3 regions of the Kutzneria sp. NPDC052558 genome follow, and region 1 is predicted to be linked to each of the others. Evidence: riboswitches for the same ligand, from Rfam matches in the RefSeq annotation. Region 1 holds a riboswitch; each other region holds the start of a gene.
What was found. A riboswitch is a leader RNA that binds a small molecule or an ion and turns the genes downstream of it on or off. The one in region 1 is predicted to bind glycine.
Positions count from the first base shown of each region.

Region 2: linked by a shared signal. The riboswitch ahead of gcvT (glycine cleavage system aminomethyltransferase GcvT) and the one ahead of gcvP (aminomethyl-transferring glycine dehydrogenase) in region 1 are both predicted to bind glycine.
Region 3: linked by a shared signal. The riboswitch ahead of ACIG5F_RS23635 (L-serine ammonia-lyase) and the one ahead of gcvP (aminomethyl-transferring glycine dehydrogenase) in region 1 are both predicted to bind glycine.

Region 1 covers NZ_JBIUAG010000007.1:242,235-252,628, forward strand. Annotated here, with positions in the region: gene gcvP (aminomethyl-transferring glycine dehydrogenase) at 1-2,161, opposite strand, end outside; glycine riboswitch at 2,313-2,413, opposite strand; gene ACIG5F_RS15440 (MerR family transcriptional regulator) at 2,528-3,094, opposite strand; gene ACIG5F_RS15445 (peptidylprolyl isomerase) at 3,342-4,049, opposite strand; gene ACIG5F_RS15450 (bifunctional nuclease family protein) at 4,371-4,844, opposite strand; gene ACIG5F_RS15455 (MerR family transcriptional regulator) at 4,968-5,675, opposite strand; gene garA (glycogen accumulation regulator GarA) at 5,672-6,136, opposite strand; gene gcvH (glycine cleavage system protein GcvH) at 6,250-6,633, opposite strand; gene ACIG5F_RS15470 (WD40 repeat domain-containing protein) at 6,851-9,019, opposite strand; gene ACIG5F_RS15475 (DsbA family protein) at 9,320-9,685, opposite strand; gene ACIG5F_RS15480 (TetR/AcrR family transcriptional regulator) at 9,777-10,379, shown strand; gene ACIG5F_RS15485 (hypothetical protein) at 10,392-10,394, shown strand, end outside.
Region 2 covers NZ_JBIUAG010000018.1:164,616-175,009, reverse strand. Annotated here, with positions in the region: gene ACIG5F_RS29845 (hypothetical protein) at 1-387, opposite strand, end outside; gene ACIG5F_RS29840 (response regulator transcription factor) at 658-1,281, shown strand; glycine riboswitch at 1,370-1,464, shown strand; gene gcvT (glycine cleavage system aminomethyltransferase GcvT) at 1,588-2,688, shown strand; gene gcvH (glycine cleavage system protein GcvH) at 2,703-3,086, shown strand; gene glyA (serine hydroxymethyltransferase) at 3,083-4,351, shown strand; gene ACIG5F_RS29820 (AfsR/SARP family transcriptional regulator) at 4,664-7,486, shown strand; gene ACIG5F_RS29815 (S8 family serine peptidase) at 7,771-9,654, shown strand; gene ACIG5F_RS29810 (hypothetical protein) at 9,680-10,394, shown strand, end outside.
Region 3 covers NZ_JBIUAG010000013.1:61,183-70,412, forward strand. Annotated here, with positions in the region: gene ACIG5F_RS23625 (alpha-L-fucosidase) at 1-1,869, opposite strand, end outside; gene ACIG5F_RS23630 (glycosyl hydrolase) at 1,994-3,166, opposite strand; glycine riboswitch at 3,232-3,324, shown strand; gene ACIG5F_RS23635 (L-serine ammonia-lyase) at 3,459-4,832, shown strand; gene ACIG5F_RS23640 (HEPN domain-containing protein) at 5,409-5,930, opposite strand; gene ACIG5F_RS23645 (DUF262 domain-containing protein) at 5,927-7,057, opposite strand; gene ACIG5F_RS23650 (NUDIX hydrolase) at 7,175-7,645, opposite strand; gene ACIG5F_RS23655 (DUF5919 domain-containing protein) at 7,654-8,397, opposite strand; gene ACIG5F_RS23660 (plasmid replication, integration and excision activator) at 8,627-9,028, shown strand; gene ACIG5F_RS23665 (hypothetical protein) at 9,025-9,230, shown strand, end outside.

The DNA.
Region 1 (10,394 bases):
CGCCGCCGCCGTGCGGGATGCAGAACGTCTTGTGCAGGTTCAGGTGCGAGACGTCGGAGCCGAACTTTCCGTACTGGGCCAGGCCGATCAGCGCGTTCAGGTTGGCCCCGTCCACGTACACCTGGCCGCCGGCGTCGTGCACCAGGCCGCAGACCTCGCGCACGGTGTCCTCGTACACGCCGTGCGTGGACGGGTAGGTGATCATGATCGCGGCCAGGTCGGCGCTGTGCTCGGCGACGGTGGACCGCAGGTGGTCCATGTCGATGTTGCCCTGCTCGTCGCACTTGACGACGACAACGCGCATGCCGGCCATCACCGCGCTGGCGGCGTTGGTGCCGTGCGCGCTGGCCGGGATCAGGCAGACGTCACGCTCGCCGTGGCCATGGGACCGGTGGTAGGCCCGGATGGCCAGCAGACCGGCGAACTCGCCCTGGCTGCCGGCGTTGGGCTGCAACGACACCGCGTCGTAGCCGGTGATCTCGGCCAGCCACTGCTCCAGGTCCTTGACCACGGTCAGCAGCCCGGCCGCGTCCTCGGCCGGCGCGAACGGGTGCAGCCCCGAGAACTCGGGCCAGGTCACGGCCTCCATCTCGGTGGTGGCGTTGAGCTTCATGGTGCACGAGCCCAGCGGGATCATGCTCCGGTCCAGCGCGACGTCCTTGTCGGACAGGGCCCGCAGGTAGCGCAGCAGCGCGGTCTCGGAGCGGTGCTGGTGGAACACCGGGTGGGTCAGGTACTCGGAGGTGCGGCGCAGGGCGGGCGGGATACCGTCGGCGGTGTCCGCGTCCAGACCGTCCACATCGGACACGGTGACGCCGAACGCCTGCCACACCAGGGAAAGGTGCTGACGGGTGGTGGTCTCGTCGCAGGCGATGCCGACGTGGTCGGCGTCGACCAGGCGCAGGTTCACGCCCAGCTCGCGGGCCTTGGCCACGACCTCGGCGGCCCGGCCCTCGACCTCGGCCAGCACGGTGTCGAACAGCTCGCCGTGCACGACGGTCACGCCGCCCTCGCACAGGCCGGCGGCCAGCACGGTGGCCATCCGGTGGGCGCGGGTGGCGATCGCCCGCAGGCCGTCGGGGCCGTGGTAGACGGCGTACATCGAGGCGATCACGGCCAGCAGCACCTGCGCGGTGCAGATGTTGCTGGTCGCCTTCTCACGGCGGATGTGCTGCTCACGGGTCTGCAACGCCAGCCGGTAGGCGCGGTTGCCGTCGGCGTCCTCGCTCACGCCGACCAGCCGGCCCGGCAGCTGCCGCTCGAAACCCTTGCGCACGGCCATGTAGCCGGCGTGCGGGCCGCCGAAGCCCATCGGCACGCCGAACCGCTGCGTGGTGCCGACCACGACGTCCGCGCCGATCTCGCCGGGGGCCCGCAGCAGGGTCAGGGCCAGCAGGTCGGCCGCGACGACCGCGGCGGCGCCGGCGGCGTGGATCTCGGCGATCACCGACTCGTGGTCGCGGATGACGCCGGAGGCGCCCGGGTAGGACAGCAGCGCGCCGAAGAAGTCGCCGCCCAGGCCGAGGCCCTCGATGCCCTGCGACAGGTCGGCCACCACGACCTCGATGCCCAGCGGCTCGGCCCGGGTCTCGATCACGGCGATGGACTGCGGCAGCGTGTCCGCGTCGACCACGAACTTGTTCGACTTCGACTTGCCGGCCCGGCGGACCAGGGTCATCGCCTCGGCGGCGGCGGTCGCCTCGTCCAGCATGGAGGCGTTGGCCACGTCCAGCCCGGTCAGGTCGCCGACCATGGTCTGGAAGTTGAGCAGCGCCTCCAGGCGGCCCTGGGAGATCTCCGGCTGGTACGGCGTGTAGGCGGTGTACCAGGCCGGGCTCTCCAGCACGTTGCGCAGGATGACGCCGGGCGTGATCGTGCCGTGGTAGCCGAGGCCGATCATCTGGGTCATCGGCCGGTTCTGGGCGGCCAGCGCCCGCAGCTCGGCCAGCGTCTCGGTCTCGGTGGCCGGGTCGGGCAGGCTCAGCGCCAGGGCATCGCTGCGGATGGCCGACGGCACTGCCCGCTGGGCCAGCTCCTCCAGGGAGCCGACGCCGATCACGTCCAGGATCTTGCCGAGCTCCGCGGCACGGGGACCGACGTGGCGGTCCGCGAAGGGCGTGCCGTGCTCGAGCGCGGCCAGGGGAATGCGGTCAGTCGTCATGCGTTGAGCCTCCGGGGCAAGCGGGCGCGGGCCGTTGGCCCTCCCCCTCTGTCCCCGCCCGTGACGGGCACCTGAGAGCTTCACCCACGCAGGTGGGCTTGCACCGTCGGCGGGACGCGGGTGTCACCCCACGCCCTCTTTCCAGAGGCGTCTGTCCCGTGCGGTCCTGGGGCCTGAGAGGTTCCGGGGAGGATTTGCTCCTTCGGCGCCGAACCGGCTGGTCACCGACTCGGACTCTCCCGCACGGGGTGTGCGACTACCCGCCGAGTTTACCCCGGGCGGGTTACCAGACCCAGCCTCGGTCGCCGCGTGTCATCTCGATCACGTTCGACGGCCGCGGCGTTCGGCTGCCCGGGGTAGGGCCCCTCAGCCGGTCCGGCGGGTCCGGCGGCGGTGGGTCAGCTCGTCCTCGGCCTGCGGCTCCAGCTCGACGCCGTCGGCCCGCTCGGCCTGGAACTCGTGGATGGTGCCGCTGATCTCCCGCATCGCCCCGCTGACCGCGATGCCGAACACGCCCTGGCCGCCCTGGAGCAGGTCGACGACCTCCTCCGGCGAGGTGCACTCGTACACCGTCGTGCCGTCGCTGAACAGCGTGATCCGGGCCAGGTCGGCCACGCCGCGGCGGCGCAGGTGCTCCACCGCGACCCGGATGTTCTGGAGCGAGACGCCGGTGTCCAGCAGCCGTTTGACCACCTTGAGCACCAGCAGGTCCTTGAACGAGTACAGCCGCTGGCTGCCCGAGCCGTGCGCGCTGCGGATCGTCGGCGCGACCAGCTCGGTGCGCGCCCAGTAGTCCAGCTGCCGGTACGTGATCCCGGCGATCTGGCACGCGGCGGGCCCCCGATAGCCGACGAGCTCGTCGGGCGCCGACGCGTCCGGGAACAGGGCTCCCTGTTCACCGGCGCCGGCGTGCGCGGGCGCACCCTCCACCACGACAGCCTCCCCTCGACCGGTCTGACGACCGGCGACCGGAACCAACGGTCCTCCTTCCGGGGAACCGTCGGTCACAAGGCCGCAACGATGGGGGTTCACACCGTCACGGCCGACTCCCCTCTGACGGTAAGTCCGGCCATCGGACGGGTCAACGCGACGCGCGGAGCGGCGAAAGCGTCATGTGGAGGCGGTCGTCACGGTGACGACTGCGTGTCACTGAACCGATGACAGCGTTGACAGTAAGTGTCTACCGGGGCGAGATCTGCACGTGCAGGATGTCGACCGGCAGGGTGGGGAAGCCGTCGCCGGTGCTGTTCTGGTCGTCCTCGCCGCCGGCCGCGATCTTGCGCAGCACGTCCTGGCCGCCGGTCACTCGTCCGAACGGGGTGTAGTTCGGGGACAGCTTGGTGTCCTCGGTGCAGAAGAAGAACTGGGAGCCGTTCGTGCTCGGCCCCGCGTTGGCCATGGCGACCGTGCCCGCCGGGTACGTCGCGCCGGTCAGGTTCTCGTCCGGGAACGAGTAGCCGGGGCCGCCGCTGCCGGTGCCGGTCGGGTCGCCGCACTGGAGCACGAAGATCCGCTGGGTCACCAGTCGGTGACAGTGCGTGAGATCGTAGTAGTTGTGCTCGGCCAGGAAGCGGAACGAGTTCGTGGTGCACGGCGCCTTGTCGGTCAGCGCCTGGAAGGTGATCAGGCCCTGGTCGGTGACCAGCCGCGCGGTGTACGGCTTGGCCGCCTTCACCGGGTCGAAGCTGGGCAGGCCCTTGAATCTGTCGGCCGGCACCGCCTTGGTGTAGACGCAGGCCGGGTTGTCGGCCGGCGCCGCCGGCACGGCCTTGGGCTTCACGGGCACGTCAAGCGTGTTCACGGTGGGCGCGGCGCTGGCCGAGACGACCCCGGACAGGCACAGCACGGCGGCAGCGGCGGCGATCGCGAGAACCCGACTGGAGATCATCGGGACACCCTAGAGCCTACGCCGTGACCCCGCCGCCCTCCGAAAGTCGGTCCTTCCCCATGATCAAGGGACCGATCCTCTCGCCCAACGCCAGGAAGGGCCCCTTCATGACGTCTGGTGTCATGAAGGGGCCCTTCCTCACGTTCAACGTCAGTATGGGGCCCTTCATGACACAAAAAACGCCAGGAGAGGCCCTTTCACTGCGCCCCGCGCCAGTATCGGGCCTTCCTGGCGTGAAGGTTCGCTGCTCTCCGGCTCCCGCGACAGCGCCTGCCGTTCGGCTCCGCGACAGCGCCTTTTATTCCGCTCCGCGACAGCGCCCTACTGTTCCGCGCCCCTGAAGTCCTCGGGCGAGACCGAGTCCAGGAACTCGCGGAACTTCTCGACCTCGTCCTCCTGCTCGTCCGGGATGACGAGGCCGGCCTCGGCCAGCACGGATTCCTCGGCGTGGATGGGCACACCCGCGCGCAGCGCGAGCGCGACCGAGTCGCTCGGGCGGGCCGACACCTTGATTCCGCCGTCGAACACCAGCTCGGCGAAGTAGGTGCCTTCCTGGAGGTCGGTGATACGCACCTGGGTGAGCTCCCGGCCCAGCGCGGCGATCACCTCTTTGAGCAGGTCATGGGTCAGCGGCCGAGCGGGCCGCACGCCCTGCTGCTCGATGGCGATGGCGGTGGCTTCCGCGTTCCCGATCCAGATCGGCAGGTAGCGGTCCCCCTCGGTCTCGCGCAGCAACAGAATCGGGCTGTTCGCGGGCAGCTCGACCCGAACTCCGACGACGCGCATCTCGCTCATCGGGTATCGCCTCCCTCAGCGGGCTGAACCTCGGCGTCCCCGCACCTACGAGGATCCCCCACGGACTGTCTCAACGCTACCCGCCATGCGGGCACGACGCTTGCGGGCGGACCGTAGCCAAGATCACCCGCCGGCCACGCCGCGCAGGCCGGTCTTGACCAGAAGTGTATGGAGCGCAACCGAGAGCGACGCCAGTTCCCGAACGATCTCGTCGGCGCGCTCCCGCGCGTCCGGATCGCGGTGCCGGTACATCGGGCCGACGATCTGGTGCAGCAGCCCCACCTCGCGGTCGGCCGACACCTTGAAAGTGCGCAGGTGGCGGGGCTCGATGCCGAACTCGCCCATGGCCACGACGATGCGCGCGACCAGCATGGCGTCCTGGTCGTAGAAGCCGGCCGCGCCGGACCGGACCAGGCCGTAGTTCTCCAACTCGGTCAGCAGCCGCTGATCGATGCCGGTCTCGGCGAAGAGTTCCTCACGGGTCATCCGCACCTCATGGCCGGCGGCGAAGTCCTCAGGCGTGGGTAAGCGATCGACCCCGACCAGGCCGCGAGCCGGCTGGTCGGGGTCGGATGCCGCGTCGAGCTGCTGCTTTATCACCTTGAGCGGCAGGTAGTGATCACGCTGGGCGGCCAGCACGTAACGGAGCCGGTCCACGTCCGCGTCCGTGAACTGCCGGTAGCCCGACGGTGAACGCGCCGGGCGCAGCAGCCCCTCCGACTCGAGGAACCGGATCTTGGAGATGGTCACGTCCGGGAACTCGGGGCGCAGCTGCGCCAGCACCGCCCCGATGCTCAGTCCGTCGCGCTGTGGCCGCCCGGCCGCCGTCACTGGCCCCCCTGACCCCCGGCTCCCGGGCCGGTGAGGAACACCAGGCGGAACTTGCCGATCTGCACCTCGTCGCCGTTGGCCAGCACGGCCTGGTCGACCGGCTCGCGATTGACGTAGGTGCCGTTGAGGCTGCCCACGTCGATCACCACGAACTCGCCGCCCTCACGCCGGAACTCGGCGTGCCGACGGGAGACGGTGACGTCGTCGAGGAAGATGTCGCTGTCGGGGTGCCGACCGGCGCTGGTGGTGTCCTGGTCGAGCAGGAAGCGCGAACCGGCGTTGGGGCCGCGCTTGACCACCAGCAGGGCGGACCCGGCCGGCAGCGCGTCGACGCCGGCGACCGCCGGCTCCTGGACAGGGGCCCCGACGCCCTCGGCGTCGGTGAGGAAGTCGGCCCGGAAGACAGTGGTCCGCTCCGGGGACTGCTCCGGCGGAACACCGGGCCCGTCGTTCGTGCTCACCTGAGCTCGCCTCCTGCTGGTGGATCCTTCGGGACCGCTCAAACCTACCGTGCTGGACTGATCGCGCCCCTGGCGGCTCCCCAACCAGCCGAAGAGCTTCTGGAAGATCGACATCAGCCCTGCTCCGTGAGTTCCGTGTAGTCGGCCGGCGTGAGCAGCGTCGCGACGGCGGCCTCGTCGACCGACCCCAGCTCGACCAGCCAGCCCTTGCCGTACGGATCGGAGTTGATCAGCTCCGGGGTCCCGTCCAGCTCGTCGTTGCGTGCCTTGACCTCGCCGTCGAGCGGCGCGTAGATGTCGGACACGCTCTTGGTGGACTCCACCTCGCCCAGCGTCTGACCGGCGGCGACCCGCGCGCCGAGATCGGGCAGTTGGACGAACACCACGTCGCCGAGCTGCTGCTGGGCGTAGCCGGTGATGCCGATGCGCACCGTGCCCGGCGCCGTCACCTGCACCCACTCGTGCTCACGGGTGTACCTGAGGTCCTGTGGAACCACCTAACGAGCCTTCCTTCTTCCTGGTCATCGCCGCGTCGGCCGCACCGACGAGGATGTCACCCGCCGCCGCCGAACCGCCGCCGGGAGTGCCCACCGTACCTGGATCGTGATCAAACGGAGGCGAAGGAAAGACACTCAGCGTGGTGGCGTGATCGCCCGTACGGAGCAGTGACCACTCCCGGGAGAGCGCTCTCCGCAACCGATCCCGACAAGGCGGTCATTCCGGGCAGGGTGGCCGGTAGTCGAAGCCCGGGAGATAGCGTTCCCAGTCCCCTTGACTGATCCGCGGCCACGCCAGCGCGCACAGGCGTTCGACCGCGTGCTCGGCGTCCGTGTCCCACAGCCCGATACTCCGATCGCTGCTGCCGGTGGCGAGCATCCGGCCGTCGGGGCTGAACGCCACCGCGGTGACGGAGCCGGTGTGGCCCTCCAGGGTTGCGATCAGGTCGAAATGGTGGGGATCGTGCACGTCCCACAGCCGCGCCGTGTCGTCGCCGCTGCCGGTGGCCAGCGTCCGGCCATCCGGGCTGAAGGCCAGCGCGTTGATCGGGCCGGCATGCCCGGCCAGGACGCCCACCGGCCTCGGCCGGGCGAGGTCGTTGACGTCCCACAGGTGCACTGTGTTGTCATCGCTCGACACGGCCAGCAGCCGGCCGTCCGGACTGAAGGCCACGGCGCGCACCGGGCCGGGCGCGAGGCCGGGCAGCAGGGTGATCAGGCGGGGCGAGGACGGCTTGGCCAGGTCCCAAAGGGCGGTGATCCGGCCGGCCCCGGCCCGCACGAGGAGGCGGCCCGTCGGGCTCAGCGCCACCGCCGTCGTCGGTTCCGAATCGGGCGGCAGTCCGCCCAGCATCTGCGGCGCTTGCTGATTGCCGATATCCCACAGGCCGACGTTGCCGAAGCCCACGTCGGCAAGGATGCGGCCGTCGCCGCTGACCGCGAGCGGACCGTTTGCCGTGGACAGATACGGCACGAGCGGCGCCGGGCTGGCCGGCCGGCGGATATCCGTTGTGTCCCACAGGGTTGTCGAGCCACCCGCATCGCTGATGACCATGAGGTTGCCCCGAGGCGCCAGCAACACCCGGGCGTCCGGGCCCACATCGGCCGGCGCACTCCACACGTGCCACGGATCCGCGACATCACGCAACTCGACCCCGCGCCGGTAATCTTCCGCAGCGACAAGGGTTTTGCTGTCCGGACTGAACGACAGCGACGTGACGATGCCACCCGTGCGCGCCGAGAACGTGTAGTCCGCCAACCGCTCCAGTCTCACGGAGCCGTCATCGCCCGCCACAGCCATGGTGCGGCCATCCGGCAGGTACGCCAGTCCTGAGACGTTGGCGCCCATTCCACTGAGAGGCGGCTGCACTGTCGGCCGCGCCGGATCCGTGATCGTCCATAGTAGAACGTTGCCGTCGGCGCCACTGGCCGCCAGCGTGCCACGGTCCGGACTGAACACCAGCGACCGGACACCACCGACCGGACCCGTCAGCGTCGCAACGTTTTTCGGCGCACTCCGGTCGCCCACGTCCCACAACCTGACCCCGCTGTCGACATTCCCCTCCGCCATCGCCCTCCCGTCCGTCGAGAAGGCCATGACCCACCCTTCGGACGAGGTGACCGGCAGCGACCCCAACAACCGCCCCGGATCATCGGCATCCCTGAGCTCGGCGACCGCCCCAGCCGCATTCACCCTGCCCACGGCCAGCACGTGATCGACGCCGTTGAACGCCACATACCGCACCTCACCGTCCACAGTGGCCGATGTCCCGCGACGCGGTTCTCCAGTGCCCTCCACGTTCCACACCTGCACCGATCCCTGCTCCGTCCCCGCCGCGAGCAGCCGGCCGTCGTGGCTGAACGCCAGTGACTCCACCGTGCCGAATCCCGGAAGATCCGCCCTGAGCAACGGTTTCGCCCCGCTGACGTCCCACACCAACACCGCCCTGTCCGGCCCGGCCGTCGCCAACGTCCGCCCGTCCGCGCTGAACGCCAGCGCATACACGGGAAACTTCGTGCTGACGCTCTCCCTTGCCTGTGGCCGAACCGTGTCGCCGATGTCCCACAGCCGCACTTCGTTTCCCTCGGCCACCCCCAGCAGCCGCCCGTTCGGGCTCACCGCCAGCCTGAAGGCCTCCGCACCCGCCCCCGCCACCCTCGTCCCGTACGGCGTGGCGAGCATCCCCAGCACCGCCCTCCTGCTCTCCTCCCCTGGCTCCAGCCGATACGCCGCCACCGCCAGCTGCGCCGCCAGCGCCGAATCGTTCGCCCTCAAATCCTTCACCTGGCTGAGGACCTTCCCGATCACCGCCTGGTCCCGCTCCCCATCCACCCCTCGCTGCGCCCCCACCCCCACCGCCGCCAGTCCCACCAGCACCACCAACACCGCTGCCAACCGCCCCAGCCCACGTGACCCTCGGAGAGCGCTCTCCCAGTTCGTCGGCCGCCTCTCGGGCCGCCCGTCCTCCGCTTCTCCCTCCCCGAGCCAGTCATCCCCCAGCACCTTGCTCAGCCCCGAACCCTCGCACCCCCTCTCGCCCTCGTCTTCTCCACGAGACCACTCCCCATCCCCGCCATCCCCCGAATCGGTACCCACGCGCCTCCCATCGCCCACGCCAACCTCCCGCGCCCCTCGCTCACCCTCTGCCTCCGATGCGATAGGCGGCTGCACATCCCCGTCATCAACTCACCGGCGATTGTGGCGAGGCGCCGGGAGAGGCTGGGCGGGCGTCACCGAAACGACATCGAGGAGGCGGGAATGGCGCGGGGTGTGGCGTGGCGGATCCATTCGGCCACGGAGAGCGCTCTCCGAGTGTTGGCAGCCGCGCGGGCCAGTGCAGCGGTAGCCCGGCGGCGCGCGCCTCCCGATCGAGGTTGTCGTACATCGTCCCGACCCGCGCCCCGCCTCGACGCCGCCGACGGGGATCTCCGGATGGATCCGGTACGGCAGGTGCACGACCTCGATCCCGTGCCGCTCAAGGATGGCGTTGCGACGCTTGGCCACGTAACAGAAGGGGCACATGAAGTCGAACCAGTGCCGGACCACGGCCACCCTCCTTCTGGTTTCGTTACAAGTGCTGACTGTAACTCGGCCAGATCAGGGTTACAAACAACTGCTGTAACTTATCCGGTACGGTGAGCCCATGCCCCACGACAGCGAGCGCAACCTCGGCGGGCGTCCCCGCGACGCGGCCATCGACGAGGCGATCATCCTGGCCACCCGGGACCGGCTGGTGCGGGACGGCTACTCGCGCATGACCATCGGCGACATCGCCGCCGACGCCGGCGTCACCCGTCCCACGCTGTACCGCCGCTGGGGCACCAAGTTCGACCTCGTCGTCGACGCGCTCGACTACGGTTTCCGCCGCCAGCGCGACATGTACACGATCGACCTGTCCGACCTGTCGCCCCGGGAAGCGCTGACCGAGGCCGTGCGGCGGCTCGATCCGGCCTACTTCAACCCCGACGCCATGGTGCTGATGGGCAACTTCGCCGGCGAGGCCATCCGCACCCCGGAACTGCTGGACATCCTGCGCACGCACGCCGTCGAGCCCCGCGTGTCGCTGGTCGAGGACGTCCTCACCCAGCTGCAGAACCGGGGCGAGGTGCGTGACGGCATCGACCCGCACACCATCGCGATCATGTGCTTCGGCAGCTACTTCGCCGCCTTCTACCGCGGCGAGCCCACCAAGGACCTGGCCGAGCGGGTCGTCGCCGTGCTGTGGCCGGCCGTCGGCCGGGAGTGATCATGGACGTGCGTG
Region 2 (10,394 bases), on a different contig from region 1:
ATAGCCGGCCACCGCGCCGACCGCGGCCTCATCCATCCGATCATCACCGGACCAGCCGCCGTCGACGAAGGTGAACGGCAGCGCCGGCGGCCAGCGGGCCGGCTCGACGCCACGGACTGCGACAGGATCATGACCGCCCGTCACCAGTGCGTCGACCAACGCGCGGTGGTGCTGCGCAGTCACCGGAACGTGTAGATGGACAACGGCGAAGGACACCGCCCGGGCCACGTCCAGATGCCGGCCCTCGGCCAGCCAGAACCGGGCGGCGGTGAGCAGCTCGTCGGACAGATGGCCGGCACAGGCGGCGAGAACCTCGGCGAGTTCGGGCAGTCGTGCCCGTTCGGCGGTGGTCCGGGAGACGGTGGCGGCGGCATCCTCGACGACCAACAGGGCTCCTCCTGCTCGCGCGGGGGAATGCCGGCAGCCTACTTGAGACGGTCCCCGCGCAACCAGGAACTTCCCGGCCCGGGAGGCGCGGAGTCTGCCCGATCGTGGCGATCGGCTGCACGTTTCTCCCTTGAAGGCCTAGCCCGTTCGAGTGGACTTCGGCAAAACCGCTGGTCAGGACTTTCTCTACGACATGGAGGCGTCGTGAAGATCCTCTGAAGAAGGTCGTTGCAGAGTGTGTTCCTGGGGGTACACAGCGAGGAGGACACCATGGACAGAGTGTGGGTAGCCGTCCACGCGGGCGATCCGATCACCCTGGCCGGGGCGATCAGCTGCCTTCGGGCGCGGGCCGAGCTCCAGGTGGTGCCGGAACGCAGACTGTCCGAGGCTCAGGTGTTCGTGGTGTGCGCGGACGCGGTCAACGCTGACGTGATGGGGTTGCTGCGGCGGACCGCCGAGGCGACGCCGGTGAAGATCGTGCTGGTCACCGACCGGTTCCACGACGCCGACCTGTTGGCGGCCGTGGAGTGCGGCGTGGTCGCGGTGCTGCCGAAGGCGGCGGCCAGCGGCGAGCGCCTGGTGCACGCGGTGCTGGCGGCGAAGCGGGGTATGGGGGACATGCCGCCCACGCTGCTGGGTTCGCTGCTCGCGCAGGTGGAGCGGCTGCACAAGGAGGTGCTGCGGCCCAACGGCCTCACCGCCTCCGGCCTGGCGCCGCGGGAGATCGACGTGCTGCGGCTGATGGCCGAGGGCTGGGACACCGCCCAGATCGCCACCAAGCTCTCCTACTCGGAGCGCACCGTGAAGAACGTCGTCTACGCGGTCATGAACCGGCTGGGTCTGCGCAACCGCCCGCACGCGGTGGCGTACGCCATGCGATCGGGTGTGATCTGAAGGGGTGAGAACCCGGGCGAAGCCCTGGAATCTTGACCGTGGCGGCCACTTCCTCATACGGTGGCCGCCACAAGTACATCTTCGCTGCTCATACCGTGCGGGAGAGACCTGTCGATGTCGGGCAGGCGCCGAAGGAGCAAATCCTCCCCGGAATCTCTCAGGCCCCCCTACCGCTCGGGACAGGCGACTCTGAAAAGCAGGCGTGCCCATCGCGCCTCGCCCAAGGGGAAAGCCGGCCTGGCCCGGTGAAACTCTCAGGCCCATGACAGAGGGGGAGGCTCACTCCACCACACGAGGGGTCTCCTGATGGGCACCGACATCCGCCGAACGCCGCTGCACGACGTGCACGAGCGGCTCGGCGCCAAGTTCACCGACTTCGCCGGCTGGCAGATGCCGCTGCGCTACACCGGGGACGTGGCCGAGCACAACGCCGTGCGCACCGGCGCCGGCCTGTTCGACCTGACCCACATGGGCGAGATCCTGCTGTCCGGCCCGCAGGCCGGCCAGGCCCTGGACTACGCGCTGGTCGGGCACGCCTCGGCCATCGGCGTCGGCCGCGCCCGCTACACCATGATCTGCGCCGACGACGGCGGCATCCTCGACGACCTGATCGTCTACCGCACCGGCGAGCAGGACTACATGGTGGTCGCCAACGCCAGCAACGCCGCCCTGGTGGCCGGCGAGCTGATCGACCGGGCCGAGGACTTCGACACCGAGGTGCGCGACGCCTCCACCGAGTACGCGCTGATCGCCCTTCAGGGCCCGCGTGCGGTGGCGCTGCTGGCCCCGCTGACGCCCACCGACCTGGGCACCGTGAAGTACTACGCCTCCTACCCGACCACTGTCGCCGGCCGGCCCGCGCTGCTGGCCCGCACCGGCTACACCGGCGAGGACGGCTTCGAGCTGTTCGTGGCCCCGGACGACGCCGAGGCGGTGTGGGCGGCGGTGGCCGCGGCCGGCGAGGTCCTCCCGTGTGGACTGTCGTGCCGCGACACGCTGCGCCTGGAGGCCGGCATGCCGCTGTACGGCAACGAGCTGTCCACCGACCTCACGCCGTACGCGGCGGGCCTGGGCCGGGTGGTCAAGCTGGACAAGCCCAGCGACTTCGTCGGCCGCGCGGCGCTGGCCAAGGCCTCGGCCGTGACGCCCGAGCGCAAGCTGGTCGGCCTGGTCACCGAGAGCCGGCGCGCGCCGCGGCACGGGTACCCGGTCGTGGACCCGGCCGACGGTGCGAGGATCGGCGAGATCACCAGCGGCGCGCCGTCGCCGACGCTGGGCCATCCGGTGGCGATGGCCTACGTCGACGCCGACCGCGCCGTCCCCGGTTCCGCGCTCGCCGTCGACATCCGGGGCACGATCACCCCCGTCGACGTCGTCGAGCTGCCGTTCTACCGTCGTTCGTCCTGAGAGGCCTCCAGAGCATGAGCACCGTCCCTGACCACCTGAACTACACGGCCGAGCACGAGTGGGTGTCGATCTCCGACGGCATCGCCCGGGTCGGCATCACCGAGTACGCCGCCGAGCAGCTCGGCGACATCGTCTACGTCCAGCTGCCCGAGGCCGGCGCCACCATCACCGGCGGCGAGCCGTGCGGCGAGCTGGAGTCCACCAAGTCGGTCAGCGACCTGTTCGCGCCGGTCACCGGCGAGGTCGTGGACGTCAACCAGGCCGTGACCGACGACCCGGCCGTGGTCAACAACGACCCGTTCGGCGAGGGCTGGCTGTTCACCGTGCGCCTGGACGGCCCGGCCGACGAGCTGCTGGACGCCGACGAGTACGGCGCGCTGATCAAGGAGGGCGAGTGACGCCGGTCGAGCTGACCGCGCCGCTGGCCGAGCTGGACCCGGAGGTCGCCGCGGCGGTGGACGCCGAGCTGGCCCGCCAGCGCGGCACCCTGGAGATGATCGCCAGCGAGAACTTCGCGCCGCTGGCGGTGTTGCAGGCCCAGGGCTCGGTGCTGACCAACAAGTACGCCGAGGGCTATCCGGGCCGGCGCTACTACGGCGGCTGCGAGCACGTGGACGTGATCGAGCAGCTGGCCATCGACCGGATCAAGGCGCTGTTCGGGGCGGAGCACGCCAACGTGCAGCCGCACTCCGGGGCGCAGGCCAACGCGGCGGCCATGATGGCGCTGCTGGACCCGGGCGACACCATCCTCGGGCTGGACCTGGCCCACGGCGGGCACCTGACGCACGGCATGCGGATCAACTTCTCCGGCAAGCTCTACGACGTGGTGGCCTACCACGTCAGCGAGTCCGACTACCACGTGGACATGGCCGAGGTGGAGCGGCTGGCCACCGAGCACCGGCCGAAGCTGATCATCGCCGGCTGGTCGGCGTACCCGCGGCAGCTGGACTTCGCCGAGTTCCGGCGGATCGCCGACTCGGTGGGCGCGTACCTGATGGTGGACATGGCCCACTTCGCCGGGCTGGTGGCGGCCGGGCTGCACCCGAGCCCGGTGCCGCACGCGCACGTGGTCACCACGACCACGCACAAGACGCTGGGCGGTCCGCGCGGCGGCGTCATCCTGTGCGAGCAGGCGCTGGCCAAGAAGATCAACTCGGCGGTGTTCCCCGGCCAGCAGGGCGGTCCGCTGGAGCACGTGATCGCGGCCAAGGCCGTGGCGTTCAAGGTGGCGGCCGGCGAGTCGTTCCGGGAGCGGCAGCTGCGGACCCTGACCGGCGCGCGCATCCTGGCCGAGCGGCTGCTGGGCGACGACGTGGTGGCCGCGGGCGCGACCGTGCTCACCGGCGGCACCCAGGTGCACCTGGTCCTGGTCGACCTGCGCAAGTCCGAACTGGACGGGCAGCAGGCCGAGGACCGCTTGCACGACATCGGGATCACCGTGAACCGCAACGCGATCCCGTTCGACCCGCGGCCGCCGATGGTCACCTCGGGCCTGCGCATCGGCACGCCGGCGCTGGCCGCGCGGGGTTTCGACGACGAGGCCTTCCGCGAGGTCGCCGACATCATCGCGCTGGCGCTCACGCCGGAGTTCGACGCGGCCGCGCTGCGGGCCCGCGTCGTCGCGCTGACCGAACGATTCCCGTTGTACCCCAGCATCAGCTGAGCGTCCGCTGAGAGTTTGATGTGAAGGGGCCCTGCCCGGCGGTCGACGTCGGAAGGGCCCCTTCACTGCATTCGGCGGTACGAAACATATTCATCTTTCCTTATGGGGCAGCGCTTCCGGATGTGGCGATCCCGTGATCGCTACGACCGAACCGTTCCCCCGACGGGCACTGTGTGATACGACGGGCGGGTCGACGCCAAGGCGGCCCGGAGACGGGCGGGAACAATCCGAACCGCCCGGCGCGTTGAGCGCCCCGGGAGTGGCTGCCCGAGGCGGCCGGCCCGCACACTGGTGGCGCGAACAGGAGGCGAGATGCCCGTCCCCCCGACCGATCCCGGCGCGACCATCAGGGTCGAGGTGCTCGGACCGGTGCGCGCGTGGCGCGGGGACGAGGAGATCGAGCTGGGCGCGCCCCGCCAGCGGGCGGTGCTGGCCGTGCTGGCCAGCAACGCGGGCCGGGCCGTGTCCCGCACCGAGCTGATCGACTCGCTGTGGGGCGAGCACGCGCCGGCCAGCGCCGAGGGCAGCGTGCACACCTACATCGCCGGCCTGCGGCGGGCGCTGGAGCCCGACCGCACCCACCGCGCGCCGTCCCAGGTGCTGGCCAGCTCCGGCTCCGGCTACCTGCTGCGGCTGCCCGAGGACCAGGTCGACCTCACGGCGTTCGAATCGCACCTGGCGGCGATGCGCCAGGCCGCCGGCGACCCGCAGTCGGCCCTGCGGCACGTGGACAGCGCCATCGCGCTGTGGCGCGGCGCCCCGCTTTCCGGGATTCCCGGGCCGTTCTCCGAGCTGGAGCGGACCCGGCTGGCCGAGCTGTACCTGTCCGCGGTCGAGCACCGAGCCGGCCTCATGTTGCAGACCGGCCGGGCCACCGACGTGGTGGCCGAGCTGTCCCGGGTCGTGCACGAGCACCCGCTGCGGGAGAAGCTGCGCGGGCTGCTGATGAGCGGCCTGTACCAGTGCGGGCGGCAGGCCGAGGCGCTGGAGGTGTACGCCGAGACGCGGCGGCTGCTGGCCGCCGAGCTGGGCGTCGAGCCCGGCCGGGAGCTGCGCCAGCTGCACGAGCAGATCCTGGCCAACGACCCCGGCCTGGCCGGCCACGCCCGGCGGCCGGCCGCCGCGCCGGCCTCGGCCGCACGGGTGGCACCGGCCCAGCTTCCCCACGACATCAACACTTTCACCGGCCGCGAGACCGAGCTGGCGCTGCTGCGCCGATACCTGGACAACACCGAGCGCGGCGTGCTGATCGCGGCCATCGACGGCATCGCCGGCATCGGCAAGACCGCGCTGGCCGTGCACTTCGCGCACCGCATCGCCGGGCGGTTCCCGGACGGCCAGCTCTACGTCAACCTGCGCGGCTTCGACCCGAACCAGCCGCCGCTGGCCGCCGTCGACGCGCTCGGCCAGCTGCTGCGCGGGCTCGGCGTGGAGCCGCACCAGGTGCCCACGGCGGCCGAGGAGCAGGCCAGCATGTACCGCAGCCTGCTGTCGGGAAAGCGCATACTCGTCGTGCTGGACAACGCGGCCAGCACCGACCAGCTGCGCTCGCTGCTGCCCGGCTCGCACACCTGCATGGTGTTGGTGACCAGCCGCAACCGGCTCGGCGGGCTGGTCGCGCGGGACGGGGCTTACCGGATCACGCTGGGCGTGCTGTCCGCCGGCGAGTCCCGCGAGCTGCTGGTGCGCAGCGTCGGCGAGGAGCGGCTGACCGGCTGCCCCGACGCGCTGCGCACGCTGACCGACCGCTGCGGTCACCTGCCGCTGGCGCTGCGGATCATCGCCGCCAACCTGGCCGCCCGGCCGCACATGAACGTGAACGACCTGGCCGAGGCCCTGTGCCACGAGCAGGACCGGCTGGACGTGCTGGCCTCCCCCGACGACGAGACCACCGCGGTGCGGGCCGTGTTCTCGTGGTCCTACCACGCCCTCAAGCCCGAGGCGGCCCGGATGTTCCGGCTGCTGGGCCTGCATCCCGGGCCGGAGATCGGCACCGCGGCCGCCGCCGCGCTGGTCGACGCGCCGCTGGTGGCCACCCGCCGGATGCTGGACGGCCTGAGCAGCTGTCACCTCGTGGAGTCCATCGGCCGTGATCGGTACCGGCTGCACGACCTGCTCCGGGTGTACGCCACCGAGCGGGCGCTGGTCGAGGAGCCGCCGGCCGAGCAGGCGGCCGCGAGCCGCCGGCTGATGTCCTGGTGCCTGCACACCGCGGCCGCCGCCGACCGCGTGCTGATGCCGCAGAACCGGCCCGTGCCGCTGGAACCGGTGCTGGAGCACTGCGAGCCGCTGAGCTTCGCCACGTACCACCAGGCCCTGGCCTGGCTGGAGCAGGAGCGGGTCAACCTGGTCGCCGCCTGCCTGGAGGCCGGCCGGCTCGGCGATCACGAGACCGGCTGGAAGCTGCCGACCGCGCTGGTGTATTTCCTGGAGCTGCGGTCGTACTGGGAGGACTGGATCGCCACCGAGCAGGTGGCCGTGAGCACCGCGCGGGCGCTGGGCGTGCCCGAGATCGAGGCGCTCGCGCTGCGCAGCCTGGGCAACGCCTACTGGCGGCGCAACCGCTACGACGAGGCCCTGGACTGCTTCCAGGAGGGGCTGCGCATCACCCAGCGGCTCGGCGACCAGCAGGGCACCGCCACGCTGCTGTACGACATCGGCGCGGCCAGCCGGCTGGGCGACGGGTCGCTGCGGCACCTGCGGCAGGCGCTGGAGATCTTCAGCGAGCTCGGCGACCGCCGGTACGAGGGCATGACCCTGTGCAAGCTGGCCCGGACCCATCGCAACCGGGGCGAGGTCGAGCAGGCGGTGGAGCACCTGCACAAGTCCATGGACATCGTGCACGAGCTCGGCGACCGCCGCTGCGAGGCGTTCGGCCGGCTGGAGCTCGCCAAGATCCACTTCGATCTGGGCAACCACACCGAGGCCCTGGACAACGCCGGCTGGGCCTGCGAGGTGTTCCGGGAGCTCGGCGACCGCGATGGCGAGGCCTCGGCGCTGCACGCCTCGGCCACCGTGCTGCGGGCCATCGGCGAACTCCCCCAGGCCCGCGAGACCTTTCTGGCCGCCGCCGCCATCTTCGCCCAACTGGGCGACCCCCGCGCCGACGAGATAGCCGCCCTCCTCGCCGCCTGAACCCCACGAGTCCCGCTCAGGGAAATACCGAATGTAACTTTCCCGCAGTCGCGGGCAACCTGGCCCGATCACCGGCGTCTATCGCGGCCTTGTCGCCGAGCCTGGCTCGGGTTCGGCCATTTGCTTCCCGAACGGCCGTTCAGCCCACGTCTGCTGTCCGAAAGCGGCAAGTGGCCGGATCGGGCACCCTGATCCCTCTCACCACATGTCACGATCACCACGATCGTGGGACCCACCGAAGAGTGAGGCTTTCCCAACTCAGTCGGATCCACTGTGGAGAGACGATGTCAGCTCAGGGCAGGGTGGCGGTCGTCGCGGCCATGGCGCTGGTGGCCACCGCCGCGCCGTTCGCGGGACTGTCGACCGCCGCCGCGGCGCAATCGCGCACGGCGTCGGAGATCACGGCGTTACAGGACATCAAGCAGCACCTGACGGCGGTGGAGCAGAAGCAGTCCGTCTCGCTGGTGGTCGAGAAGCGGCTGCGGGCCGACGGCGGCCTGCGCACCACGTTGCCGCGCTTCAAGACCAACCTCGCGACGGAGCGGCCGGGCACCGTCACCGTCGACATCCAGGCCGATGTCACGCCGTCGCTGCTGGCCGCCGTGCGCGATGCCGGCGGCACGGTGAAGTACTCCTCCTTGCCGCACAAGACGATTCACGCCGACCTGCCGCTGGCGGCGATCGACGGCATTGCCGCCCGCGCCGACGTGCGCATGGTCAAGGCCGCGCCGCCGATGGACACCAACAACGCCCCGGCGCCGGCCGATCCGCCGGCCTCGTTGTTCGAGGGCGACAAGGCGCACGGCGCGGACACCGCCCGCGCGAACTACGGCGTCACCGGCTCGGGCAACAAGGTCTGCGTGCTCTCCGACGGCGTCGACTCGCTGGCCGCCACCCAGGCCGCCGGGCAGTTGCCCGACGTCGATGTCCTTGCCGGACAACAGGGACAGGGCGACGAGGGCACCGCCATGCTGGAGATCGTGCACAGCATGGCCCCGGGCGCGGCGCTCGGCTTCGCCACCGCGGCCAACGGCGAGGCCGGCTTCGCCGACAACATCCGGGCCCTGCGCACCCAGCAGCACTGCGACATCATCGTCGACGACGTCTACTACCTCGACGAATCCCCGTTCCAGGACGGGCCGGTCGCGCAGGCCGTGCTGGACGTCACCAAGGACGGGGCGCTGTACTTCTCCTCCGCCGGCAACAGCGGCAACAAGGCCGATGGCACCAGCGGGCACTGGGAAGGCGACTTCGCCGACTCCGGCAGGAAGTTGGCCGGCACCTTCGGCACCGCGCACGACTTCGCGCCGGGCGCGGCCGTGCAGACCCTCGACCCGGTGTCCAAGGGCTCGCTCGGCGACACCGCGACCCTGTTCTGGTCGGATCCCCTTGGCGGCGCGAAGAACGACTTCGACCTGTACGTGATCGACCCGGCCGGCAACGTGGTCAGCGCCGGTCTGGACAAGCAGGACGGCACCCAGGATCCGGTCGAGGGCACGCAGATCCCGCCGGTGGACGACGCCCAGTACGCGCACAACGCGCCGTACTTCCTGGCCGTGGTCCGCTACGGCGGCAAGGACAAGCGCTACCTGTCGGTCAACGTCAACCGGGGCCGGTTTGTCGACTCCGACAACCTCAAGGGCTACTCCACCGCCGGGGTGACCGCCGGCCACTCGGCCGTGCCGGCCGCGTTCAGCGTCGCCGCCGCCCCGGCCGCCACGGCGCTGCCGGACCCGCTCGAACCGGGTGACCCGGCCAACCCCGCCGGCCCCTACCCGGGCGTGTTCACCGCGCAAAGCCGTTGGGAGCGCTTCACTTCCGACGGCGGACGGCGAGTGTTCTACAACCCCGACGGCACGCCGGTCACCCCCGGCAACGTGACGTCCACCGGCGGGGTAGTGCGGCCCAAGCCGGACATCGCCGCCGCCGACGGCGTGAACACGACCGTGCCCGGATTCCAGCCGTTCTACGGGACTTCCGCCGCCGCCCCGCACGCCGCCGCCATCGCCGCGCTGCTGCGGTCGGCCAAGCCCACCGCCACCGCGGCCCAGATCCGGCAGGCCCTGACCGGCGCCGCCATCGACATCGGCCCGGCCGGCCACGACAACGTCACCGGTTTCGGCATCGTCATGCCCGGCCCCGCGCTCCAGGCCCTCACCGGCCGCTGAAGCCCTTTCCCCGTAAGGAGAAGCCATGCGTCGTCTGCTCACCGTGGCCGTGGCGGCGGCCGCCATCGCCGGCGGCTCGGTCGCCGTGGCCCACGCCGCGGCCCCGCCGGATTTCGCCCCCGCCAACGCTTCCTGGCTCAGCGCCAACGAAGGCTTCGTGCTCGGGCTGGCCGGCTGCGACCAGCCGACCCTGTGCACGACTCTGTTGCACACCACCGACGGCGCGCGCAGCTGGACGCCGGTCCCGGTGCCCGAGACCGACCTGCCGGACAACCAGTACCGCAGCTTCCCCACCGTCGTGGCCGCCACGGCCAAGCGACTCCTGGTGTGGGACAACAACAGGATCTTGGAGACGGTCGACGCCGGCAAGCACTGGTCGACGTTGGCCGTCAACTCTCCCGCCCCGTCGCTGATGATCACCGACGTCCGGTACTTCAAGGGCCGGGTGTACGCCATGGCCGGCAGCCCCGAGCAGGTGGACCTCTACGCCGCCGGCCAGGACGGCCTGGATCCCGTGCCGGGTGTGACGATGCACCGCGGCGTCAGCGACGTGCAGGCCACCATCGCCGGCGGCGACGCGCTGGAGGTCAGCCTGACCAACGCCGCCCAGCAGTGGCCGACCAGCACCTGGCGCAGCACCGACGGCAAGACCTTCACCCAGCAGATCTATCCCTGCTACGCCGGCGAGGCCCCGATCTACGCCGAGCACAAGCCGGGCGCGCCGATCGCCGCCATCTGCG
Region 3 (9,230 bases), on a different contig from region 1:
GGCGGTCATGTACATGTCGTCGGGGGTGGCCCGGTTGTAGCCGTAGCTGCGCGGATCGAGCCCGCGGCTGGCCTCCCACTTGGCCACGACGGTGTTCGGATAGGTCGTGTACTCCGGCGTGGTGAAGTCGTGCACCGCGATGCCCGACCGGTCGTTGATCGTGACGTCCTTGGGCCGCGGCCGGTCCTTGGCGTGGTTGAAGTACTCGGCCATCAGCCGCCGGCTGTCGTTCACGCCGCCGATGTCGCACCAGATCACGTCGGGGTCGTAGCCGTGCACCAGCTCCAGCATCTGCGGCAGTTGGTAGTCCAGCACGAAGTCGCGGCCGCTGGCGTAACCGGTGTAGGGCACGGCCGCGCCGGTGTACGGATTGCGCGGCGGGTGACCCATCCACGGGTTGTCCGGGTTGAACCACTCCGGCATCGAGAAGTACAAACCGTTGCGCAGCTGGGGAGTGTGCTTGCGGGACGCGTCGAACAGGGCCTTGACCAGGTCCCGTTTGGGGCCCAGCTTGGCCGCCGTGCGGGCGGAGACCTTGGAGTCCCACAGGGCGAAACCCTCGTGGTGCTTGGAAGTCAGCACGTAGTAGCGGGCGCCGGCCTCGACGAACAGGTTGAGCCAATCGAGGGGATCGAAGCGTTCGGCCTTGAACTGGGGGATGAAGTCGTCGTAGTCGAAGCTTTCCCCGTACGTCTGGCGGTGGTAGTCGTATACGGCGTTGGCCGGGTCCTGCATCCAGTCCCAGTACCACTCCGCGTACTGCTTGCCCGGCGGCGACCAGGCCGGCACCGAGTAGACGCCCCAGTGGATGAAGATGCCGAACTTGGCGTCCTGGAACCAGTACGGGGCCTGGTGCGTGCCGAGCGACGTGTCGGCCGGCTGATAATCCGGCACGCCCAACAGAATCGGCGTCTGGGCGCTGGCCAGGGTGTCCTTTGTGGACTTCGCCGCGACGGTGCCGCTGACGGTCGTGCCATCGTCCACGTTCTGGTCCTTGCGGATGCCGATGCGGATCTTGGCCTCGTCGCCTGGCGCGAGCCAGTCCACGGTCGCCGGCGCGACGGTGCGGCCGCCCTGGACGTCCACCGAGATCGTGAGCCGGTCCTGCGGGGTGATCCACTCGGTGCCGAGGTTGACCAGCGTCGCCTCGACCACCTGCGGGCCGGCGTCGGTGAGCAGGCTGGTCGTCGACTTCGTGCCGCGTAACGCCACCGCCTTGCCGACCGCCACCGGTTGCAGGCTGAGCGCGAAGACGTGCAGGCTGGACCGGCCCTCGACGGCCGGGCTGGTGGTCGGCAGGGTGATCGCCACCGCGTCCCGGTTCGGGTCGATCCAGACCTGGGAGACGCTGATCGACACCGGGTTCTGGTCGGCGCCGCCGCCCGGCGTGTAGCGGAAGGGGGCGACGAGCTGGCCGCTGCCGGAGTACCAGTCGGCCCCGCCGAGCTGGGCCTCACTGGTGCTGCCGTCGGCGTAGTGCACGGTCGCCGTGCCGCCGGTCGCGCCGTACGAGCAGGCGGTGAGGAACAGCGCCGTGACGTAGCGGCCCTGGGGCAGCGGGATCTGCTGGCCCATCGCGACGATGTTGTTCTTGCCGGCGGCGGTGGGGAACGCGAACGGGACGCCGTCCACCGTGACCTGGCCGGTGGGCAGGCCCTCGGCCGGGAAGGTGTAGCCCGAGCCGTCGAAGTCGCCGTCGTGGGTGGTGGCGGTGTCGATGCCGTCGTTGTCGAACAGGCCGTCCAGTGGGACGGGGACCGGATTCGGTGCGCTGGACGCAGCGAAGGCGGTCCCCGTGCCGGTCATCGTGGCCAACACGGTGGCGCCCAGGGCCAGGCCGAGGGCGGTCCGTCTGGGGAAGGTCGTCATCGAGCCCTCCAGCGTCGAGGGCACCCGGCGGCATAGAGATCCGATGTATCAGGGGCAGGGGCGGCGGACCGGGGCCTGGCGCGGGTCAGTCATCGGATCACTATCGATCCTGGGGTGGCTGGGCTCACACTGTCAAGACCTCGGTCACGCCCCGGGCGGCCAGATACTCGGGCGTCGTCTCCTGGACGATCGCCGGCCGCCGGCCCTCGGCCGCCAGCCGCATCCAGGCCTCGAAGAAGCGGCCACCCGGGCCCGAGTCGCTGCGCTTGCCGTCGAACAGCAGCGCCGTCGTCCGCTCCACCGGCTTCGGCAACTCCGCGTGCACGGCCTTCTCGACGGCCTTGGCCAGCGGCTTCGCGTTGCCGTCGGCGTCGAACAGGCCCAAGCCGTACTCCAACTCCGGGTAGTCGATGAACTTCCGGCTCACGTCGTGCGAGCACCACCAGGTGAGGCCCCAGACGTTTGTGCAGGTAGCGACGTTGCCAATGGTGTGCTCGGCGTACTCCACGGCGTGCTCCACCGGGATGTGCGGGGCCGGCGCGCCCACTTCCTGCACCCAGATCACCCGGTCCGGCGTGCCGTAGGAACGGGCCAGCTCGGTGCCGTACTCGGCGAGGTGATGGATCTCCGTCGACTGCGGACCGTAACGACGGGCGGCGTTCAGCGTGAAGACCCAGGGGTGCACGGTGGTCATGGCGCCCTTGGTCGCGCTGGCCAGCGGCGTGAACGGGTGGTCGTCGACGTACCAGGCGTCGTCGAAGGCCGAGTGGCAGTGCGGGTGGTCCGGGTCCGCCGCGTTGACCGTCTCCAGCAGCCGGTCCAGCCACACGTCCACCTCGGCCGGCGTGCAGGGGTTGTGCGCCACCAGGTTGTTCATCTCGTTGCCCAGCGTCATGCCCAGGAAGTTCGGCTCCCCGCGCAGCGCCGTGGCCAGGGTGCGCAGCAGCAGGATCTGGCCCTCCAGCACGTCGGGATCGGTGAAGACGTTGCGGTGGTGCCAGGTCTGCGTCCACGAGGGGTAGAAGTCGAAGCTGGACAGGTGGCCCTGGATGCCGTCCACCGTCACGTCGAGGCCGGCTCGCGCGCCGATGCGGACCAGCTCCAGCAGCTGCTCCACCGCCTTCTCCCGGACCACGCCGCGGTTGGGCTGGAAGACCGACCAGATCGGGAACACCCGCACGTGGTCCAGGCCGAGGCCGGCCAGCTGGTCCAGGTCCCGGCGGATCGAGTCCGGCTCGAAGTCCAGCCAGGTGTGCCACCAGTGCTTGCTGGGCGTGTAGTTGGCGCCGAACCGCATCAGCCGCTCCCTGCGTCGTTTACAGTGAGGGCAACAATTCCACACAGGCCGCGTGCCTTCGGCACACAGCCCGGTCGGGAGAGCCCTCGGCGTATGCCGGGGCGCCGAAGGAGCAAGCCTCCCCGCACACTCTCAGGCAACCAGACCGGCCGGGCGAGGCGACTCTGGAAAGCAGCGTGCGCGGTCGTGCATGCCACCCACGGTGCAAGCTGTCGCGGTCGTGACGGCGAAGCTCTCAGGTCCCATGACAGAGGGGGAGCCGTCCCTCGTCGGCACGACCCCGGAGTCCGCCATGGCCATCAGTGTTTTCGATCTTTTCTCGGTGGGGATCGGCCCGTCCAGCTCGCACACCGTGGGCCCGATGCGGGCCGCGGGCATGTTCGTCTCACGCCTGCGCGCCGCCGGCCGGTTCGACGCCGTCGCTCGCGTGCACGTCGAGCTGTTCGGCTCCCTCGGCGCCACCGGCCATGGGCACGGCAGCCCCAAGGCCGTCATGCTCGGTCTCGAAGGCTCGCAGCCCGAGCTCTGCGACCCCACCGACGCCGACGACCGCGTCGCCCGCATCCGGTCGTCCTCCCGTCTGCTGCTCGGCGGCTCCCGGGAGATCGAGTTCGTCGAGGACACCGACCTGATCATGCACCGCCGCAAGGCGCTTCCCTTGCACCCCAACGGCATGAGCTTCGCCGCCTATGGGTCGGACGGCGCCGAGCTGGACGCCGCCGTCTACTACTCCGTCGGCGGCGGCTTCATCGTCGACGAGACCGCGACCGGCGCCGACCGCATCAAACAGGACTCGACGCCGCTGCCCCACCCGTTCCTCTCCGGCGACGAACTCCTGGCCCGGACCCGGGAATCCGGCCTGTCCATCAGCGATGTCATGCTGGCCAACGAGTTGTCGTGGCGTTCCGAAGCCGAGGTTCGCTCCGGTCTGCTGCACATCTGGCACGTCATGCAGGAGTGCGTGGAGCGGGGCTGCACCGTCGAGGGCACCCTGCCCGGCGGTCTCAAGGTGCGCCGCCGCGCCGCCGATCTGCGTCGAACCCTTGCCGCCGAACACTTCGCCACCGATCCGCTGCGCGTCATGGACTGGGTCACCCTGTTCGCCCTGGCCGTCAACGAGGAGAACGCTGCCGGCGGCCGTGTCGTCACCGCCCCCACCAACGGCGCCGCCGGCATCGTGCCCGCCGTTCTGCATTACTACTCCCGCTTCGTACCCGGCGCCTCCGACGACGGCGTCGTGCGCTTCCTGCTCACCGCCGGCGCCATCGGCGTGCTGTTCAAGGAGAACGCCTCCATCTCCGGCGCCGAGGTCGGCTGCCAGGGCGAGGTCGGCTCCGCCTGCTCCATGGCCGCCGCCGGCCTCGCCGAGGTCCTCGGCGGCACCCCCGAGCAGGTCGAGAACGCCGCCGAGATCGCCATGGAGCACAACCTCGGCCTCACCTGCGACCCCATCGGCGGCCTCGTGCAGATCCCCTGCATCGAGCGCAACGCCCTGGCCTCCATCAAGGCCATCACCGCCGCCCGCATGGCCCTTCGCGGCGACGGCGCCCACTTCGTCTCCCTCGACAAGGTCATCAAGACCATGCGCGAAACCGGCCGCGACATGAAGGACAAGTACAAGGAGACGGCTCGCGGCGGCCTGGCCGTGAACGTCATCGAGTGCTGATCACGGCCTCTGAACTGCGGCGACGTCTTTCGTTGGTACTCGGTACTTCTCGGCACTGCCCGACGTCTGACGGCCTGGAGACGGCCTGATCTTGGTCCGCCCCAGACCCCACCGTCCATCCCGACACGAAGCCGATCACGCGGCCGGTGGTGCCGTGTCAAGGCACGCTTTCCCGCCTTGACACAGTGCTGCCGGCCGTTGTCACGCTCGGGCGTCGGGGGATGGGCACTGCCGTCGACTGCATTGTGGGACTTGGCCGTTGGCGCGGAGCCATAGGTGGGCATCGATCGACGTGGGCTCTGCCGTCGCGTGGCCGCTCGATCGTCACGGCCTGGCGCAGCTGCCGAGTGAGCCTGTGGGCTTGCGCGCCGCTGGCGGCGGCGTCCCTGGCGTGCGCGGGTGGCCGTGGCCGGAAGGGTCGCCCGGCCCGGTGAAGCCTGAGGGCCGTTGGCGGCCCTTCCGGCCATACGGCCTGGTGACCGGCCCTGCCAGGGCGACCACGCGCCGTCGCCGGCGGCGCGTCTCGATCCCATAGAGCCAGATTCGGCAACGACTGCAATCGTTCGTTCCGATCGCTCAAGCTGATGACTCGTTGTTCATCGAGTCGAACTGATCAAGTAGCCAATTGACAATTTGTTCCACAACTTCAAGATATCGCCAGGCTTGCTCGCGTGAAATGCCTTGTTGCTTGCCGTGTGCGACGTCGTTGCGGATTCCTACGAGAGCGTTTAGTGTGGTTCCGCGTTCCTCGGTCGAGAGAAAAACCTCGAGCTCGCCGGCGTGCTGGCTGCTAAAACGCTTAACGAACTTGATTAGAGCATCTGCGCTCAGGTTTGGCATCTTGTCTAACCATGAATGTGCGAATGATTGGACCAATCCCCAGGAATTTTTTTCGCAGTAGTCTCGTAGTATTACACCGGAGGCCTGTTCTAGGTATCCGGATACTCGCACGCAAAGGTAGCGGCCGAGATCGCTAGCGACCTCCGGGTCCGTGATAGAACGAGGGTCTGCTCGTACGTACAACCCGTCGAGATCATCGCGCAGCTTTCCTATCTTCCATCTTGCGCTTGTGGAGTGCGCCGCGAGTCGCTTATTCATTGCACGTTCCGAAGCGCCGCCCTTGCAAGGTTGAGGCGCCGACTTACGCGTTCCTCGTCGGCCGTAGCGCGAGCAATAGCGCTTTGGAATTCCGGATCATCGATCAGAGCTTCTCTGGCTGCCCTTATCGCGGGGTGGTCGCGAATATCTCCCTCTGTTAGTCGGGCGGCTAGTCCTACCAGGATTGCGTCCGCAAAAGCGGCGTTCACTTGAATGCCTGCACGCAAGGCTGACCTGCCCATTGATGAGTTTGCTACCTCGCACACGCTTCGAAACATTTGTGCAAGCTGCTCTCTGTCGAGACCCTCAAGGTTTCGATGTCGTGCTAGAAACGCGTTTAGGAACGTCTTAAGCGGGCGCTTGTAGACGTCACCTTCTTTCCATAGGGCCAGGAAGCGTAGGATTATCTCCTGATCCTTCAAGCGATCAGAAGGCGGTCCAAACATGCTTCGCCAATTCGGATCGCTGTTTAGCTCTCGGAGGAGCTCGACAAGTGCGCCGTGGTACAGTGCTACTCGAATTTCTTGCGGATAGAGGTTTGTGCCCCCCGTATTCAGGCGTTCGAAAAGCGAGTAAACACTTTCGTCGCCACCCAGATCGGGATTGTATTTGATAATCGTCGCGTGAATGAATGTGTTGTCGAGCGTTCGACGCTGATCGTCCTCGAGTGTGGTATAGGTAAGGCCTTTAAACTGATCGCCGACTGTTTCGAGTTTGAAGCTGACCTCGCTACTAACCTGCTCTCTGTAGAATCGCTGCAAAGTTCGAAGTCGCTGCTGCCCGTCCAGTACGAGCAACTTTTTGTCACTTTGTTGTACAAGAAATATCCCAGGGACGGGGAAGCCGAGTAGTAGTGACTCGATAAACCTATCCATCTGGAGTTTCTTCCATACGAATTTGCGCTGGAAGCCGGATAGGTCAGACTCGGATTCGGGCTCTGGGTCGAAGTTTGGAACTATAACTTCGCCAAGATTCAATCGGCGTACGAGGCCGTGAACGTCGAAGTCGGTGCCAAAATATGAGATCGGTTCAAGGTTTCCGACGCTATTGGCCAACTCTTCCGCTTCGTCGACAACCTCGTTGCTATTGTTGGGTGTTTCCTTTAGATCTTCATCTTCGGTTGTCATTTGACCTCATACTGTCGACACTTGGGCGGCCAGCGTACCGTCGTGCTTGCGGCGTGTCATGGACCTACTAGAGTTACTGTGCCGAAGCTGAGACTCGGACACGGCGATGGATGCCGGTCAGGTGAAGTAAGGTGGTCGATCAGGCTGGAAGCCGTGTTCGATTCGGAGGCGGATCGACGGGTGGATGTTGAGCTCATCCAACCGCTCGCGGTCGACCCAGTGAACTTCCTTGGACTCGCTGCTGGTGCGCAGCTGGCCGCCAACGGGGCGGGCGCGGAAGCAGATTGAGAACTCCTGGCGGACCTCACCGTCGTCGTAGGCGATGACGTGGTCGGGGTTGGAGTACAGGCCGATGACGCCGGTGACCTCGATGTCGATGCCGGTCTCTTCGCGCAGCTCGCGGACGGCGGCCTGGGACAGGGTCTCGCCGAGTTCGAGCTGACCGCCGGGGATGGCGTACAGGTCGTTGTCGGTACGGCGGATCATCAGCAGGCGGCCGGCGTCGTCCAGGACGAAGGCGCTGACGGCGATAGCGATGCTGTTGGCCTTGGGGGCGTTCGGGTCGTGGAAGTGGTCCACGCGTGCCATGGGGCTCCCTAGAAGGTCGCGGGCTTCGACTGGGTCCAGACGGTCTCGAAGCTCTCAGAGTAGGTCTCGAACAGGTCGCCCGCAGAGAGCCGCCGGATGTGCAGGGCCGGTGCGTGAGCGCCCTGGAACCCGTAGACGTGCGTGTTGACGATCATCTCGTCGTCGGAGCGGAAGATCGAGTTGTACAGCGTGGTCTTGTGGAACCGCATCTCCACGCCATCGACGTCCAGGAGCGGCCGGTAGAAGGCCAGTGCGTTGCGGATGCGTGCCCCGAGAGTGCCCTTGCCCAACTGTTCCTCGTCGCTGCGGCGGGCAACCTCACGGCTGGCAGGGTCGCCGAAGAGGAGTCGGATCCGCGCGCCGTTGGCGGCTTTGTCGGCAAGATCCCGGACAAAGGTGGGGCGCTCGACCAGGAACAACGCCGCGTGGACCAACACCTCGACGTGCTCGGCCGCGTCCTTAATCAGCCGGTCCCACAGATCGGCGGGGATGGCGTTGCGGTGGGGATAGACCTTGAGGACCTCGGAACCGGCGATCTCCACCTTGCGTTCGGGGGCGACGGCTTCGGGCCACAGATAGTTCTCGGTCTCCCGCACCATGGACGCGATCGTGTGCCGATGGCGTGGGTAGGGCGTCCGCCCCTTGGTGATCCACCGCTCCACGGTCTTGGGGTCGACCCCGGTCGCTTTAGACACCTGCTCCAGGCTCAACCCGTTGCGCAGCAAGGTGTCTCGTAGTCGCTCGTTCGGCACGGCCACTCCCTTTGTGACGAGTAGGGACGTCTTCAACGTATATGAGACGTCCTGAGATGTCCCGCTGTGTGGTGCTCCCGTCCTCGTTTTCGGCCGAAAGTGGTGGTTGTCGGAGAAGCCGGGCAGGTCCCGGCCGACAGACCAGACAGGAGGCCCAACGATGGCGATCTCAGCGGTGCCCGGTTCCGGGTCGAGCATGACGAAGTGTTCCCCCAAGGGGGCGCTTGTGATGGGCGTGGAACCGGTGACGAAGTTCCAGACGGCGGAGGAGCGGGCGCGGAAGGCCCCGATCGAGCCGGAGTTGGACAAGGAGACGGGGCTCCCGCTGTGGTCGGCGCTGGTGATCGACCAGGCGGCGGAGCGCAAGACGGACGCGGCGGTCACGGTGAAGATCGCGGCGAAGCACCAGCCGGTTCCACCGGAGGCGATCCCGGGCACGGACATCCGGCCGGTGATCTGCGATGGATTGACGGTGACGCCGTGGGTGGACGACAAGCCGTGCCGTCCCTCGGGTGCTGGTGAGCGGCACCGCTGCCGGACGCGGCTGGGCTACAGCCTGCGGGCACGGGAGATGAAGCCGGTGACGATCAAGGCGACGCCGGCGAAGTCCTCGTCCGCTGCGGCCGCGTGACCGGTCAGATGCGCGACATGGTGCACGTCTACGTGACCGCCGACCTGCCGATCCGGGCGAACGCGCTGTCGTTCGCGGACCGTGTGGAGATCCGGTTCGGCAAGGCGTTCCCGGTCGCGCTGATCATCGAGCGGGCGGCGCTGGATCGGCTGGCAGAGGCCATCCGTAGCGGCAAGGCGGACCTGGAAGCGGCCGACCAGCG